Regions from separate parts of the Serratia bockelmannii genome, predicted to be linked through region 3. Evidence: predicted binding sites of a transcription regulator. Region 3 holds the regulator's gene; each other region holds the start of a gene.
What was found. Region 3 encodes Fur, which represses iron uptake genes when iron is present. Its sites were predicted from a motif close to ATAATAATGAGAACNACTATCAA; they were not measured.
Positions count from the first base shown of each region.

Region 1: the regulator Fur is predicted to act here: its motif matches at 1,682-1,704, upstream of ACSJLU_RS12400 (TonB-dependent siderophore receptor).
Region 2: the regulator Fur is predicted to act here: its motif matches at 2,152-2,174, upstream of fes (enterochelin esterase).
Region 4: the regulator Fur is predicted to act here: its motif matches at 2,502-2,524, upstream of ftnA (non-heme ferritin).

Region 1 covers NZ_CP196512.1:2,591,982-2,596,242, forward strand. Annotated here, with positions in the region: gene ACSJLU_RS12395 (GGDEF domain-containing protein) at 1-1,345, opposite strand, end outside; gene ACSJLU_RS12400 (TonB-dependent siderophore receptor) at 1,733-3,871, shown strand; gene ACSJLU_RS12405 (alpha/beta fold hydrolase) at 3,922-4,261, opposite strand, start outside.
Region 2 covers NZ_CP196512.1:2,547,408-2,551,668, reverse strand. Annotated here, with positions in the region: gene ACSJLU_RS12225 (TonB-dependent siderophore receptor) at 1-2,022, opposite strand, end outside; gene fes (enterochelin esterase) at 2,224-3,531, shown strand; gene ACSJLU_RS12215 (MbtH family protein) at 3,561-3,785, shown strand; gene ACSJLU_RS12210 (amino acid adenylation domain-containing protein) at 3,837-4,261, shown strand, end outside.
Region 3 covers NZ_CP196512.1:1,217,324-1,221,584, forward strand. Annotated here, with positions in the region: gene ACSJLU_RS05790 (beta-N-acetylhexosaminidase) at 1-2,579, shown strand, start outside; gene fur (ferric iron uptake transcriptional regulator) at 2,826-3,272, opposite strand; gene fldA (flavodoxin FldA) at 3,602-4,141, opposite strand.
Region 4 covers NZ_CP196512.1:1,996,809-2,001,069, reverse strand. Annotated here, with positions in the region: gene ACSJLU_RS09630 (YebY family protein) at 1-169, opposite strand, end outside; gene copD (copper homeostasis membrane protein CopD) at 239-1,120, opposite strand; gene yobA (CopC domain-containing protein YobA) at 1,123-1,506, opposite strand; gene ftnA (non-heme ferritin) at 1,831-2,349, opposite strand; gene ACSJLU_RS09610 (DNA polymerase III subunit theta) at 2,694-2,924, shown strand; gene pip (prolyl aminopeptidase) at 2,955-3,908, opposite strand; gene ACSJLU_RS09600 (RidA family protein) at 4,065-4,261, opposite strand, start outside.

The sequences.
Region 1 (4,261 bases), 1.4 Mb from region 3:
GCAGATCCGCCAGGCTTTGGCCGGCGCCGCCCGGGCAGGTCACCATGCCGATGCTGACGGTGATCTGCAGCGGATGCCCGGCCGGCATGAGGATAGACTCCGTTTCGATGCGTTGCCGCAGGCGTTCGGCCAATTGCCATCCTTGCTGCGGCTGGCCGAGCGTCGAAACGATGGCGAACTCTTCGCCCCCCATGCGGCCGAACAGGTCACCGACGCTCAGATCGGCGGCGATCGCGCGGGTAAAGGCCATCAGTGCCTGATCGCCGCCGGCATGGCCAAAACGGTCATTAATCGATTTGAAATAGTCGATATCGAGCATCATGACGCACACCAGCTCGCCCTTTTGGTCTATCAACCGTTCGCCGCGCTGCATAAACGCATTGCGCGTCAGCACGTGCGTTAACGCATCGTGATTCGCCACGTGCTCCAGCGTGCGCAGCAGCGCATTACGCGCATAGTTCATGCTGGCCACGGCGATGGGCCCCAGCGCCAGCAGCGCGATGCCCAAACGCATCGATACCGCGTTTTGCAACACCTTCATGTCGAGCGTCGTGCTAAGCAACCCGAAATCGATCGCCAGATGGCACCACAGCACATAAATCAGCACCGCAATCATGGTGCAGAACAATGAGAAGGACATCGCCAGCCATAGCAGCACCGGCATGGGAAAGATCACCGCCCCGGGGCCGCCGATCAGCACGCTGCACACCGCCGCCAGCAACAGCAGCGCCAATACCGTGAGTTTTCGCCCCGCGCGCGGCCAGTGGCTGCGCTGGGTGAACAGGGCGCCGGCCGCCGCAAGGCGACGTCGCCAATCGGCGGGAAACGCCAGAATAAACGGCATCAGCGTGACGTAGTTGGTGAATTCGGACGAGAACCACAGCGCCAGCGAGGTCAGATACGGTCTGCCGAACAGCCACTGCGAAGTTGCGGCGCCCACCGCGCCGGTCGCGGCGGCGGCAGCCAGGCAGATACCGAACAGGTACATGCTGGACGTGCCGCGCTGCAACGTGCGCGCCGGCGGCGACAGCCGCATGAACAACAGATACCCCACCACGACGCCGGTCAGATTGGCGACGTTCAGCAGCAGCGTCTTTTGCAGCGAACTGCCGGTCAACAGGTCCGCCGCCAGATAGCCCAGCACCGCCATGCCCCAGCCGGCCCGCGTAGCCCACTGTGGCCGCCGCACCAAAACGGCCAGCAGTACGGCGTTCACCGGCCAGAATATCGCCAGAAAACTGCCGGGGCGACTCACGATGCCCAGCAGACACAGGGTGAACACCAGCAAAAAAATGATGAGCGCGGGCCAAATTTTCCGGGTATCGGACAACGAGGTGGTTTGCATCTTGGATCCAGAGACTTCCGCTAGCATAAAGTGACCGTCTGTTCGCGTCACAACCGTCGGCGATGAGGCGAAGATAAACGGCCGACCCGCCTATTATTGCCAGTTTTGCCTGCCCGGACACCTGTTTATTCATCAAGGGAAAATATATTTGTGTATCAATATATTGACAGGAATCCCCCTTCCGGCGAACAAACTGCCGTGCCCCTCCCGTCACTACGATCGTTATTGCCACCCAGCCGATTTTTTACCGGAAAAATGGCCGCCTTTTACCGTAAAGACAAAATTAAATCGCGCAGTGAAGGGATACAGGCATTCCCCACTATTCAAAACGTATAAATGATAATTATAATGATAATCGTTACTATTTATTATTTTTTACGGAATTATATGCGCCACTCAGTTCTTCGCCACCCCAACAAAAACAAAAAAAATCACGTTTTTCGCTCGCTGCCCCTGTTCGCCGGCCTGTTCCCCGCCCTGACGATCGCCGCCGCACCCGGCGCAAAAACGGAGGAATCCATTACGGTGACCGCCGCGGCCCAGCCTTCTGGTAGCTATAGCGCCGACACCGCCTCGACCGCCGGCAAGAGCGCAGCGCCGATCGCCGAGGTACCGCAATCGGTCAGCGTCGTCACCTCTCAGGTCATTGACGACTTCCAGGTCAAAAGCGTCAATGACGCGATGAAGTTCGTCAGCGGCGTCACCCAGGGCAACACGCTCGGCGGCACGGAGGATGGCTTCGTCAAACGCGGGTTCGGGGTTAACTCCGACGGCTCGGTCTTCATCGACGGCGTGCGCAGCAACCAGGGGTTGAGCATGGACGCCACCACCGATCGCGTTGAGGTCCTGAAAGGTTCCGCTTCGCTGCTGTATGGCATCCTCAGCCCCGGCGGCGTCATCAATCTGATCAGCAAAAAACCGCAGTATGACTGGAACACCCGCATCAGCGGCGCCACCAACAGTGTTGGCGGCGGCAGCGGCAGCGTCGATGTGACCGGCCCGCTGGGCGGCGGCTTCGCCTTTCGCCTGATCGCCGAACGCCAGCACGCAGATTACTGGCGCAATTTCGGCAGCGACGAACACACGCTGATCGCCCCCTCGCTCAGTTGGTTCGGCGACCAGGCCTCCTTTAACATCGCCTACAGCGAATACAAGTACGACATTCCTTACGATCGCGGCACCGCATTTATCGACGGCAAACCGGTCGATGTGCCCTATGACCGCCGCTTGGATGACTACGCGAACCATGCCTGGGGCAAGAACAAACGTCTGAACGCCCATTATGAGTACGCGCTGGATCCGATCTGGACGACCCGCTTCAACTACGCCTGGCTGCAACGCCGTTACGACAGCAACGAAGTGCGCGCCACCGCGGTCGACACCACGACCGGCATCGTCTCGCGCCGCGCCGACGCCAATCGCGGTTTCAATCATCAAACCCACTATTACTCCTGGGATCTGACCGGTTCGCCGCAGCTGTTCGGCATGCAGCACGACCTGCTGCTGGGCGTGGACTACGAGAAGAATCAGACCTACAAGGCCTATTCCTACCGCGGCAAGGTCTCGAAGACCTTCAACATGCATGATCCGGTGTATGGCGAAACGCCGGTCACCGACAGCACCACTTACAGTGACGCGTCAAGCAACCTGCGCGCCACGCTGTTCAGCCGTTCCCTGTACGCCAAGGACAGCATTCATCTCACCGATCAATGGATCGCGGTGCTGGGCGCGCGCTATCAGTCGTATTACCAAAACAACAGCAACGGTTTCCAGAAACCGAAAAATACGCTCAATGACAAAGACGACCAGTTTTTGCCGCAGGCGGGGTTGGTGTATAAGCTGACGCCGAGCCTGTCGCTGTACGGCAATTACAGCCGTTCGTTCACGCCGTCCACCGCCATCGACGACAATGGCGACGTCGCTACGCCGGAAACCGGCACCACCTATGAGGTAGGCGGAAAATGGCAGATCACTCCGGCGTTCGACGCCACGCTGGCGCTCTATCGCATCGATGAAAGCAATATGTCGATCTTTATCAACGGCGTGACCCGCAGCATTCCCAAAGCGCGCTCCACCGGTGCGGAATTGGAGTTGAACGGCGAAGTGGCGCCCAACTGGGATCTCACCGCCAACTACAGCTACGACAAAACCGAGATCGTCGAAGACAACCTCAATCCGACCAACGTCGGCAATCGGCTGGTCAACGCCCCGACCAACATGGGCGGCCTGTACCTCAGCCACCGCATGACGCTGCCGGTGGTGCCCGGCGAGGTGCGCATTGGCGGCGGCGCGCGCTACGTCGGTCGCCGCGCCGGCGATCCGGAGAACAGTTTCACCATGCCGGCCTATACCGTGGCGGATGCCTTTGTCGCCTGGGACAGCAAGCTGCTGGGGAAACATACTCAGCTGAAACTGAATGTGAAAAACCTGTTCAACCGCGAATACTATGCTTCCAGCGCCGGTAATTTACGCGTGATTGAGGGTGAGCCGCGCAGCCTGAGCCTGCAGGCGACGGTCGATTTCTAACCTGTCACGCCTTGGGCGCCGTTTGGCGCCCGTTTTCTTTGCGGCGGCCCTCAAAACGCCTTGCGACACATCACATCGGCGAGAAAATCCAACAGCGCGCGGTTGAACACCGCCGGCCGCTGCAGCGGCGCGAAGTGGCTGACACCCGGCAGCATCACCAGACGGGCGCCAGGGATGCTGTCGCTCAGGTAGGCGGCATGCTCGACGCGGATAAACTCATCGTGCTCGCTATGAACGATCGTCACCGGCACGCGAATGGCTGCCAATTCCTGTACGCGGTAGTCTGGCTGGCTGCTCATCATCAGGCTCACGGCAGCGACGAACGCGTCGAACTCCTCCGGCGTCGGCGACAAGGCGGCATAGTCCTGCGCATGACGCGCAAAACAGCGC
Region 2 (4,261 bases), 1.3 Mb from region 3:
CATGGCATCGTACAGCGTGTAGTGCGGCACGTCGTACTGGCCGGTGGCGTCGGCCGGCGCATCGCCGATGTAACGCACGCCGCTGCCGACGGTCAGGCCGTTCAGCGCACCGCTCAGGACGCTGTAGCTGCCCCAGGCGGAGGCCGCGTGGCGCGGGATGCCCGCCGGGCTGTGGCCAATTTCATCCGCCGAGTTGGAGTCTTTGGTCACTACGTCGGTGTAGGTATAAGCGGCGGTCAGCGTGATCTCCGGCGTAGGCTGAGCGTGCACTTCCGCCTCAATCCCTTTGGATTTCACCTCACCGATCTGCTCGTAGGCGGAGGTGAGGCGGTTATAGGACGCCACATTGCGCTGGGTAATGTCGAACCAGGAGAGGGTCAGCAGGGTATTGCCGCCCGGGATCTGGTACTTCACGCCCACCTCGGTTTGTTTGCCGGTGGTCGGCTTGAGCGGATCGGCGCCCGCGGCACTTGGGTACAGGTTAGGATCGAACGAGGTACTGTAGCTGACATACGGTGAAATGCCGTTGTCGAAGGCGTAGAGCAGGCCCGCGCGGCCGGTGAACTGGGCATCGTTATAGGTCTGCTCTTTGCCGCCGCTGGTGCGATCGCGGGTGTTGACCTGCGACCAGTCCTGACGGCCGGACAGCAGCAGGTTCCAGTTATTCCACTCCAACTGGTCCTGCAGATACACCCCGACCTGATTCAGCGTCTTCAAATCGCTGGAAGCCAGCGCCAACGTGCTGCCATCGATGCTGGGGCGAACCGGGTTGGCCCAGTCGATCGGGTAATCGTTACCGCGATCGCGATACATCTTCGAATCGATATGGCTGTAGCGGTAATCTAACCCGCCCAGCACCGTGTGCTTCACCTCGCCGGTGTCGAACAAACCCTTCAGCTGGTTATCCACGCCAAACTCGTTGGTCATCTGCGTTTCATGCTGCGCCATGCGGGTGACGGTGTGGTCGTTGACCGTCGAGTTTACGTTATAAACCAGATATTTATAGTCTTCATCACGGTGGGTGAAGCGCAGGTTCTGGGTAAACGACAGCGCATCGCTGAAGTTATGCTCGAGGCTGTAGCCGATCGACGCCTGTTCGCGCCGCGACTTGTTGAAGCTGGGTTCGCTGACGTTGAAGTCGTAAGGCACGTAGCCCGCGCTGGTCGGGAACAGCGTGCCGGAACGCGGCAGGAAGTTACGCGATCCGGCTTTCGGATCGTTCTGGTAGCTGGTCAACAGCGTAAAGCTGGTATCTTCGTTCGGCAGCCAGGTGAAGGCCGGGGCGATGGCCACCCGTTGCTGCTTGCTGTCTTTGACAAACTCATGTTCGGTTCGGGCGATACCGTTCAGGCGATAGAACAGGGTGTTGTCGTCATTGAGCTTGCCGCCAAAATCAAACGCCGTTTCCGCCAGATGGCGGTTGCCGGTGCTGAATTTCACCTCGTGAATGCTCTGGGCGGTAGGGCGCTTGCTGGTCATCACCACCACGCCGCCGGGGCTGACCTGGCCGTACAGCACGCCGGCCGGGCCGTGCACCATCTCCACGCGCTCCAGCAGCCAGGGATCGATCTGCCCGGCGCCGCCATTTTGGCTCGAGAGGCCAAAGTGCAGGCCGTCGAGCAGCTTGGGCGCATAACGGAAGCCGCGGCTGATCACTTCGTCATTGCGGTTGGAGTTGCCGCGGTAGGTGGTGATCACCCCGCTGGTGTAGTTCAATGCGTCGGCGACCGACGCCGGCTCCTGGTCGTTCATCTGCTCGCGCGTGACCACCGAGATGGCCTGCGGCGTCTTACGCAGAGCGGTGGCGGTCTTGGTGCCAGCGGCGCTCTCTTTAGCGACGATCCCTTTGGCCGGTGCGGTCACGCTGTTTTGTGCGTCGGCGGTCACCAGAATCGTCTCGTCCGCTGCGGCGGACGCGTGTGGCGCGAAGGGCAGTAAGGCCAGCGCCGATCCCAGCAACAGACGCTTGGCGGACATCGCCTCCGCGTTCGCGTTTTCTATCCCTTTGTTTTTAATCTTCATTATCTCTCCTGAATACCTACTTTTGTGTGTCATGCCACCCTGATAAACCCCGAAATGCCGACAAGCGGTCTTGTCCCGTCGACGTGGAGACGTCGTGTTTGCACGACGGTAAAAATCCGACAAATAGTATTGAAAATGATAATGAGTATCAATACGATTGTCAGGTTTTGTAAAAGACACTCATGTTATGTAAGGGGCGCTATGGAGTTTTTGCCGGAAAAGAGGCCAGAAAACGGTCGTGATGGATTGGCGGCGCAGTGGCTGCGTGAAGAGGCGGCAGGGCAATCCGCGTGGTGGCAGAAGGTTGCCGCTCAGGGCACGCCTGTCGTCGAACCGCACGATGACAGTCACGTCAAAATGACCTGGCTATGGCGCGATCCCGCCGGCGATGAACGGCACTCGCCGATATGCCGCGTTTACGCCGATATCAACGGCATTACCGATCACCACAGCACGTCCCCCAGCGGCCTGACCCGGCTCCCCGGCACCGACGTTTGGTACGGCTCGGCCGTAGTCGATCGCCGCTGGCGCGGTAGCTACAGCCTGATCCCCATTACCGACCGGGATCTTCCCCCCGCATTCAGCGACGACGAAACGTTGCGCGACCGCCAGCAGCGTGCCTGGTGGGTATCGCTGTTCCCGTTGGCGATTGCCGATCCGCTGAATCGTCTCTCGTTGGGACCGTCTCATCGCCCGCGGCCCGTATCCCTGGCGCAAGGGCCGGATGCCGACGATCAAAGCGCCTGGCAGGCCGTCGATCGGCCACTGGAGGAGGCGCGGCTGCAGCTTTTCCAGTGGCAGAGCGAACGGCTGGATAACCAGCGGCGAGTTTGGCTGTATGCCAGCGGCGACGCGGCGATGAAAGCGAATCGCCCGCTGGTGCTGCTGCTCGATGGCCAAAACTGGATCGAAAAGCACGCGCTGTTGCCGGTGATCGAGCACGAAACCGCACAAGGGCACCTGCCGGCCGCATGTTGGCTGCTGATCGATGCGATCGACGGCGAACACCGGGAAAACGAGCTGCCTTGCAACGCCGCGTTTTGGCAGGCGGTGATCGACGAACTGTTGCCGCAGGCGCAGCGGCGCGAACCGTTCAGCGAGGCAGGGGCGCGCACCGTCGTCGCCGGCCAGAGCTACGGCGGGCTGGCGGCGTTATATGCCGGGTTGCACTGGCCAGAGCGCTTCGGCCACGTGCTGAGCCAGTCCGGCTCCTTCTGGTGGCCTACGGTGCAATTCGTTACCCAGTTCGAAAAACGCCACGAGCTGGAAGAAGGCTGGCTGATACGCCAGGTTCGGCAACGCAACCCGGCGGCGCCCAAGCTCACCGTGATTCAGCAAGCCGGCGATCGGGAGGCGGACATCGAATTCGTTAATCGCCAGATGCATCAGGCTCTGGCAGCGGCAGGGCACCGCGCCGAATACCGCGTGTTTTCCGGCGGGCACGATGCGCTCTGCTGGCGCGGTGGCCTGGTGGACGGCGTGCGCCAGCTGCTTTCCGCAATGAAGTAATCCCACATTTTGACAGACAGGTAAGGCAAATGACTCAGGAACAACAAAACCCGTTCGATGACGAAAATCTCCGTTTCTCCGTGCTGATCAACGCGCAACAGCAGTACTCGCTGTGGCCGCAGTTTGCCGATACGCCGCAGGGGTGGCGCGTGCTGATGGGGCCGGCGTCGCGCGGCGAATGCATCGACTACATCGAAACGCACTGGCAGGACATGCGGCCGGCGGCGCTGAAAGCGGCGGATGCGCCGCGTTAATCGCCGCACAGCCACATCGATACATTCCGTTTGAGGGAAAGGACAGACACCATGTCAGAAACGCTTTCTTTACCGGATACTCAGGTCGAGTATCGGGATTATCCGCTGGTTGCGGCGCAACCGGGGATCTGGATCGCCGACCAAATCGCGCTGCGGCGCAACAGCTTCGCCGTGGCGCACTACACCGAATTGCACGGCGCAATCGATCGTTCGGCGCTGGAGCGCGCGATCCGTCAGGGGCTGGCCGAAGCGGATACGGTTCAGGCGCGGTTCTTTGAGGCGCAGGACGGCCAGCCGGTGCAGCGTCTCCCGTTGATAGCCGACCCTGCGCGCGTACAGGCGCCGGAGTGGTTCGATTTCAGCGCGCAGCCGGACGCCGAACAGGCGGCGCTGGCGCTGATGAACGACGATCTGGCGCAGGATTTGCCTGCGGACGGCGAACGGTCGCTTTATCGCCATGCGATAATCCGCGTCAG
Region 3 (4,261 bases):
CCGATCAACAGCTGGTGGATCAGCTTAGCCAGCTGAAGCTGAACGTGAAAATGCTGGATAACCGCGCCGGCGAAAACGGCGTGGATTGCGCGGCGCTGGGCGCTGACTGGGCCTCTTGCAACCGGGTGTTGTTCACCCTCAGCAACGACGGCCAGGCGATCGACGGCAAAGACTGGGTCATCTATTTCCACAGCCCGCGCCAGACCCTGCGGGTAGACAACGACCAGTTCAAGATCGCTCACCTCACCGGCGATCTGTACAAGCTGGAGCCGACCGCCAAATTCAGCGGCTTCCCGGCCGGTAAGGCGGTGGAAATCCCGGTGGTCGCCGAATATTGGCAGCTGTTCAGAAACGACTTCCTGCCGCGCTGGTATGCCACCTCCGGCGACGCTAAGCCGAAAATGCTGGCGAATACCGACACCGAAAACCTGGATCAGTTTGTGGCGCCGTTCACCGGCGACCAGTGGAAGCGCACCAAGGACGACAAAAACATTCTGATGACGCCGGCTTCGCGCTTTGTCAGCAATGCCGATCTGCAGACGCTGCCTGCCGGTGCGCTGCGCGGCCAGATCGTGCCGACGCCGATGCAGGTGAAGGTTCACGCGCAGGACGTCGATCTGCGCAAAGGGGTATCGCCGGATCTGAGCACGCTGGTTAAGCCGGCGGCGGACGTCGTCAACCAGCGCTTCGCGCTGCTGGGCGTGCCGGTTCAGGCCAACGGTTACCCGATCAAAACCGACATCCAGCCGGGCAAATTTAAAGGCGCGATGGCGGTGCCGGGCGCCTATGAGCTGAAAATTGGCAAGAAAGAGGCGCGGGTGATCGGCTTCGATCAGGCCGGGGTGTTCTACGGGCTGCAGTCTATCCTGTCGTTAGTGCCGAGCGACGGCAGCGGCAAGATCGCTACGCTCGACGCCAGCGACGCGCCGCGCTTCCAGTATCGCGGCATTTTCCTCGACGTGGCGCGTAACTTCCATAAGAAGGATGCGGTGCTGCGCCTGTTGGATCAGATGGCGGCTTACAAGCTCAACAAATTCCACTTCCACCTGAGCGATGACGAAGGTTGGCGTATTGAGATCCCCGGTTTGCCGGAGCTGACGGAAGTCGGCGGCCAGCGCTGCCACGATCTGAGCGAAACCACCTGCCTGTTGCCGCAGTACGGCCAGGGGCCGGATGTCTACGGCGGTTTCTTCACTCGTCAGGACTACATCGACATCATCAAATACGCCCAGGCGCGCCAGATTGAGGTGATCCCGGAGATCGACATGCCGGCGCACGCCCGCGCGGCGGTGGTCTCGATGGAAGCGCGCTACAAGAAACTGCATGCCGCCGGCAAAGAGCAGGAGGCCAACGAGTTCCGCCTGGTGGATCCGACCGATACCTCCAATACCACCTCCGTGCAGTTCTTTAACCGTCAGAGTTACCTGAACCCGTGCCTGGATTCCTCCCAGCGCTTTGTCGACAAGGTGATTGGCGAGATTGCCCAGATGCATAAAGAAGCCGGCCAGCCGATCAAGACCTGGCACTTCGGCGGCGACGAAGCGAAAAACATCCGCCTGGGCGCCGGCTACACCGACAAGGCGAAACCGGAACCGGGTAAAGGCATCATTGACCAGAGCAATGAAGACAAGCCGTGGGCCAAGTCTCAGGTGTGCCAGGTGATGATCAAAGAGGGCAAAGTGGCCGACATGGAGCACCTGCCGAGCTACTTTGGTCAAGAGGTCAGCAAGTTGGTGAAAGCGCACGGCATCGACAGAATGCAGGCCTGGCAAGACGGCCTGAAAGACGCCGAGAGTTCGAAGGCGTTCGCCACCTCGCGCGTGGGCGTCAACTTCTGGGACACCCTGTATTGGGGCGGTTTCGATAGCGTTAACGACTGGGCCAATAAAGGGTATGAAGTGGTGGTCTCCAACCCGGACTACGTCTATATGGACTTCCCTTACGAGGTGAACCCGGACGAGCGCGGTTACTACTGGGGTACCCGCTTCAGCGACGAACGCAAGGTGTTCAGCTTCGCGCCGGACAACATGCCGCAGAATGCGGAAACCTCGGTCGATCGCGATGGCAACCACTTCAACGCCAAGAGCGACAAGCCGTGGCCGGGCGCCTACGGGCTGTCCGCTCAGCTGTGGAGCGAAACCCAGCGCACCGACCCGCAGATGGAATACATGATCTTCCCGCGCGCGCTCTCGGTGGCAGAACGCGCCTGGCACCGCGCCGGTTGGGAGCAGGACTATCGTGCCGGCCGCGAATACAAAGGCGGGGAAACCCACTTTGTCGATACCAAGACGCTGGAGAAAGACTGGCTGCGCTTTGCCAATATCCTGGGCCAGCGTGAACTGGCCAAGCTGGACAAGGGCGGCGTCGCTTACCGTCTGCCGGTACCGGGCGCACGCGTAGCGGGCGGCAAGCTGGAGGCGAATATCGCGCTGCCGGGGTTGGGCATCGAGTACTCCACCGACGGTGGCAAGCAGTGGCAGCGCTATGATGCCAAGGCCAAGCCGGCGATCTCCGGTGAAGTGCAGGTGCGTTCGGTCAGCCCGGACGGCAAACGCTACAGCCGCGCCGAGAAGGTCTAAGCCCGGTGCAACGGCCCGCTGCCCTGGCGGCGGCCGTATAACGAAGGGGGAATGCGTTCGCCCACGCGTGTCGGCGTAGGGCGGACGTTGTAGTGAGAGTAGTACGTGGAGTCGCTGTGCCGCTGCAATTGTGATATTTCATGACATGATTTTCCCCCGGCTTGTCCGGGGATTTTTTTGTCTGCTGTACGGCGGGCATAAAAAAACCGCCTCGGTGTGAGGCGGTTTTTCATAGCCGGTCAGGGCTTACTTCTTGTCGTGCAGCGTTTCGTCTTCGCGGCAGTCACCGGTTTCACAGTGGCCGTACAGGTACAGGCTGTGGTTGGTGAGCTTGATACCGTGCTGCTTGGCGATATCACGCTGGCGCACTTCGATGGATTCGTCGCTGAATTCGATCACTTTGCCGCAGTCCAGGCAAATCAGGTGATCGTGGTGATGCTGTTGGGTCAGCTCGAACACGGACTTGCCGCCTTCGAAATTGTGACGTGTCACAATGCCCGCATCGTCAAACTGGTTCAGTACGCGATAAACCGTTGCCAGCCCGATCTCTTCGCCCATATCAATCAGTTTTTTGTACAAATCTTCCGCACTGACGTGATGGCATTCCGGATTTTGCAGTACTTCCAGGATTTTGAGTCGCGGAAGCGTGACTTTTAAGCCGGCCTTCTTCAATGCGATGTTGTTGTCGGTCATGCGAATTCAGTCCTGTTACTATGCTAATCAAGTTGAGGCGTACTCGCCTGTGGCATCGGTCGGCACAAAGAGTTAATGCGTCTCATTATAGAACCGGTTGTACTAAATGGAAACCGCCGGTTGTTAACAAAGATATAATTGCACTATTGCATGTTTTGCATGCAACGCCTTGATGGATGGGATAAACCGATATCTCAGTCTACCGTGACGGGGTGGGAAGTTACAAATCTGTAGCTTCTATCGCAGCAATCCCTGTTGCCGATGACGGCCCTGTCGGCACACTATGCACTTTACAGGGCCTTTGTTCAACCTTTCGCCAGTGCCGGGGTTTAGCCGACGATATCGGCCAGGCTCAGCTCTTCGACAATCTGTTTGACCCAAGCGTCCACGCGCTCGTTGGTCAGCTCCGGCTGACGGTCTTCGTCGATCGCCAGACCGATGAAGTGATCGTCGTCCGCCAGACCTTTGGAGGCCTCGAAGTGGTAGCCTTTGGTCGGCCAGTGGCCCACGATGGCCGCGCCGCGCGGTTCGATGATGTCGCGGATGGTGCCCATCGCGTCACAGAAGTATTCCGCGTAGTCTTCCTGGTCGCCGCAGCCGAACAGCGCCACCAGTTTGCCGTTGAAGTCGACTTCTTCCAGCGTCGGGAAGAAATCATCCCAGTCACACTGCGCTTCACCGTAGTACCAGGTCGGGATACCCAGCAGCAGGATATCGAACCCTTCCAGGTCTTCTTTGCTGCTTTTAGCGATGTCATGCACTTCAGAGACGTCGTCGCCAAACTGTTTCTGGAGAATTTTCTGGATCATTTTGGCAATGTTTTCGGTATTGCCAGTGTCGCTGCCAAAGAAAATGCCTACAGTAGCCATATCGCGTATAACCTTTAAATTCAAGTAATTGCATTACTCGATGCCAGCACTGCCGCCGCTGACGCCGATTAAAATGATGCCATGGCAAGAGCCTTTCGCCTCCGGGGCGGGCGCCGACAG
Region 4 (4,261 bases), 780 kb from region 3:
TGTTGAGCACGAACAGCGCGCCGCCGCTGCGGCATTGCAGCGTCACTTCTTCCTTGGTGAACGCCCACTGTTTGCCGTACTCCAGTTTAGTGATGTTCACCAGTTTGTCTGCCGCCAGCGCGCCGGTCGCGGTTGCCAGCAGCGTAATGCCGAGTAATACCGATTTCATGTGTTGGCCTTAAGGTTGCTATTCGCGTCGATTTTCCCGCAGCTTGCCGGCCTGCGGCAAGCTGAAATGTCATACCGGCGCATAGGTTGCAAATAAACTGACCAGCAGCAGCACCGCCATCCCCAGCCCGACTTCGAGCCAGCAGGCCAGCACCACGCCGCGCTGCGCCAGCGCCGGCACGCGGCTCATTGCCGGCACGATAGCGTAGCGATTGGCCAGCGCCACCATCACCATCAGCGCCACCAGCGCGGTTTTAATCAGCAGCAGGCGCTGATAAGGCGAGCTGAGGTTAAGCGGCCAACCACCGAGAATGATCAGGCTGTTGACGATGCCGGTGACGATCACCGCCGCCACCGCCAGGTGCCCCCAGCGCGAGAAACGGATCAGCGTGGTGATGGCGTCGCTGCGCCACTGCGGCGGCTGCAGGTAACGCAGGCAAACCAGCAGCGGCGCCAGGCTGCCGAACCAGTAACCGGCGGCCAGCAGGTGTATCGCATGGTTGGCGCGGTGCAGCGCGCCCAACGTGCCTTCGTGCATCGCCGCGTGGCCGATAAACGCCAGGCTCACCAGCAGCAGCGCCGAACACAGCGCCAACGCCTGCGCGCGCGGCCGCTCCGGCAGCAGCAGGCTCAGGATCGCCAGCAGCGACAGGCCCAGATGCCAGCGCCACACTTCGCCGAAGGTGGTGCCGAGCACCGCCCACCAAACCTCCAGCCGCCAGGCGTCTTGCCAACCGTCGCCCATCTGCCCGGCCTGAATAGCCAGCAGCGCCACGGCGGAAAGCCCAGCAGTCCAGGTGCCGGCAAGCAGCAGCGGGCGCACATCGCGGGAGAGGATCGGGGAGAGGCGCTGCGGTGACAATAAGGCGGTGAACAGACTGATGCCGAACATCAGCATCACCGCCGCAAAGTGCACCAAGCGACACAGAACGAACAGGGTCGCCAGACTCACGATCAGTTTACGGTGAAGCTGTACTGGCCTTTGGTTTTATGCCCGTCGACCGACACCACATGCCAGCTGACGTTGTATTTGCCCGCGCTCAGTTCGCCGTCGATCGGCACGTTGACCTGGGTGTTATTGTTCGGATCGAGCTGCAGCTTGCCGGTTTTCACCACGGCGTTATCCGGGCCGGTGATTTTCACGCCGCTGAAGTTCGGCTCGATGCCTTCGGAGAAGCTGAGGGTCAGCGCCTTCGGCGCCGGGCTGACGCTGGCGTCGGCCTTCGGCGTTTCCACTTTCAAGTGGGCGTGCGCCAGCGCTTGCTGTGAAGATAGGCCAACGAACAGGACGAAAACGGTGGAAAGCAGGCGACAGGAGGAACGAATTTTACCGATCACAGTGGTATCCCTTAACAGTAAAAGAGGGTCATAAGGGTTAAGGCCACAGCCAAGGCGATGTATCAGCGGCCCCAACCCACCGCAAGTGATTGCGCCACGGGTAAACAGAAAAACGGGTTATATCGGCTAACCCGCTGTTTTGACTCTACCATCCCTGTAGCGTATCGCGGTAAATCATAACGACCACGCTGCGGCAAGTCGAGCGCATCACTGGCATTTTGCGATCCGGCAGCACGTATCGCCGCATAACCGCGATAAACGCAGGGTAAAAAAAACCGCGCGTCAGGCTCACCTGCGCGCGGTTTTTCGATGTTCTGGTGCAGATTAAGCCTGGCCGTTGCCGCCCTGGCCCATCGCGCCCATTTTCTTCAGATCTTTGTCGATGAAGAACAAGCCTTTGCCGCTGGTGCCCACCAGCGCCAGCTTATCCAGCACGGATTTGAACAGTTTCTCTTCTTCATGCTGCTCCGCCACGTACCACTGCAGGAAGTTGAAGGTGGAGTAATCGTGCGCGGTCATGGCGGCGTGCGCCAGTTCGTTGATCTGACGGGTGATCAGCTGTTCGTGTTCGTAGGTCTGCTGGAACACGTCCGCCAGCGATTCGAACGCCACCGGCGGCGCGGCGATGCTGCCCAGCAGCGGTAGAGAACCGGTGTCGCTCAGGTAGTCGAACAGGCGTTGCATATGCTGCATCTCTTCCTGAGAGTGCTCTTTAAGAAATGCGGCGGCGCCTTCAAAGCCTTTATCGCTGCACCATGCGCTCATCTGCAGGTACAGGTTGGCGGAGTAGAACTCCAGATTCAGTTGCTCATTCAGCTTTTGAGTCATTTCTTGCGTCAGCATAATGATTCCTTTTATTTTGCAGGTCATGAATTTAATTTCCGCGCATTATGCCCTGCTGCCGTAAAAATAAAAACACCTTATTTACACTCAAATCACATTAATTATAAAAACCATAAATATCAATAAATTAAAATATCACCAATATATTGAGAATTAACATGATAATTATTTTCATCTTTTATTTTAATCATAAAGCGAATCATTCTTATTTAAAAGAATAAATAGATTGCATTACTGCTGGATAAATATCGCCCGCGACGGCGGCGCAACGGGCTTGCCAAGCGCCGCCGGGTGGATTACCTTCTGCGCAGATTCAATGCGGCAAAGTAAGTAAGGAGCATAGCGTGGGTTACAATCTGGCCGAGTTGTCCAAAGAAGAGATGGACAGGGTGAACGTGGATCTCGCCGCCTCAGGCGTGGCGTACAAAGAGCGCTACAACATGCCGGTGATCCCGGAAGTGGTAGAGCGCGAGCAGCCGGAGCCGCTGCGCGACTATTTTCGCGAGCGCGTGGCGCACTACCGCGCGGAATCCCACCGATTTTCGCGCCTGCCGTACGAGCCGAAGGTCAAATAACAAAACCCGCCATTACGGCGGGTTTTTGCGTCACTTGCCGGCGAACCGGTCGGTGGCGATCATCAGCTGGTGCAAAATACCCGGCTCATCATACGAATGCCCCGCCCCTTCCACGATATGCAGCTCCGCCTCCGGCCAGGCCTTGGCCAGATCCCAGGCGTTCTGCACCTGGCAGGCCATGTCATAGCGGCCGTGGACAATCACCGCCGGAATATGGCGGATCAGCGGCACGTTACGCAGCAGCTGGTCATCGCTCTCCAGGAAGCCCAGATGCGTGAAGTAGTGGTTTTCAATACGGGCGAACGCCAGCGCGAAATCATCCTCGCCAAACGAAGCAGATTCACGGCTCGGCAACAGCGTGACCGTCTCCCCTTCCCACACGCTCCACAGCTTGGCCGCTTCAAGCTGCACCTGCGGATCGGCCGAGGTCAGCCGCTGCCGGTAGGCGGCGATCACGTCTTGACGTTCTTCATCTGACAGAATGGACAGCACGCGCTCCCATTTGTCCGGGAAGAAGCGCGAAGCGCCGTCCTGGTAATACCAATGCAGCTCCTGCTTGCGCAGGGTGAAGATGCCGCGCAGCACCATTTCACTGACGTGCTCCGGGTGGGTTTGCGCATAGGCGAGCGCCAGCGTAGACCCCCAGGAGCCGCCGAACACCAGCCACTGCTCGACGCCGGCCATTTCGCGCAACCGCTCGATATCGGCCACCAAGTGCCAGGTAGTATTGTTGTCCAGGCTGGCGTGCGGGCGGGAACGGCCGCAACCGCGCTGATCGAACAGCAGCACCTTGTAGCGTTCGGGATCGAACAGTTGACGATGATGCGGGGAGATACCGCCACCCGGTCCACCGTGAATGAAGACCGCCGGTTTACCGTTCGGGTTACCGCTCAGCTCCCAGTAGATCCGGTGGCCATCCCCAGTGTCCAGCCAACCGCTGTCGTATGCCGCTAACGGCGGGTACAAACCTCGTAATTGTTCCATGGCGCTTTCCGTCTCTCTGTGAGTCATGCTTTCATCAAAGCGGAAGCCGCCCGGCAGGTCAACGGTAAAACCCGAAAACTCGAACGCGCGCCGAGAACTCGGCGCGCGTTTGCTCAAAATCACATCGACCTGCCTGCAAAACGCCCACAGGCCCGATCAGTTAAGGTGCGCGATCGCACTGATCTCCACCAATTGCTCGGGCGAAGCCAACCCGGTGACCCCGATCAGCGAACCGGCGGGCCGGTGATCGCCGACATAGCGCTTGAACAACGCAACGCACGGTTCAAAGTGCGCCAGTACATCGGTCAGGTAGATCTCCACATACGCCAGGTTCGAACGTTCGGCACCGAATC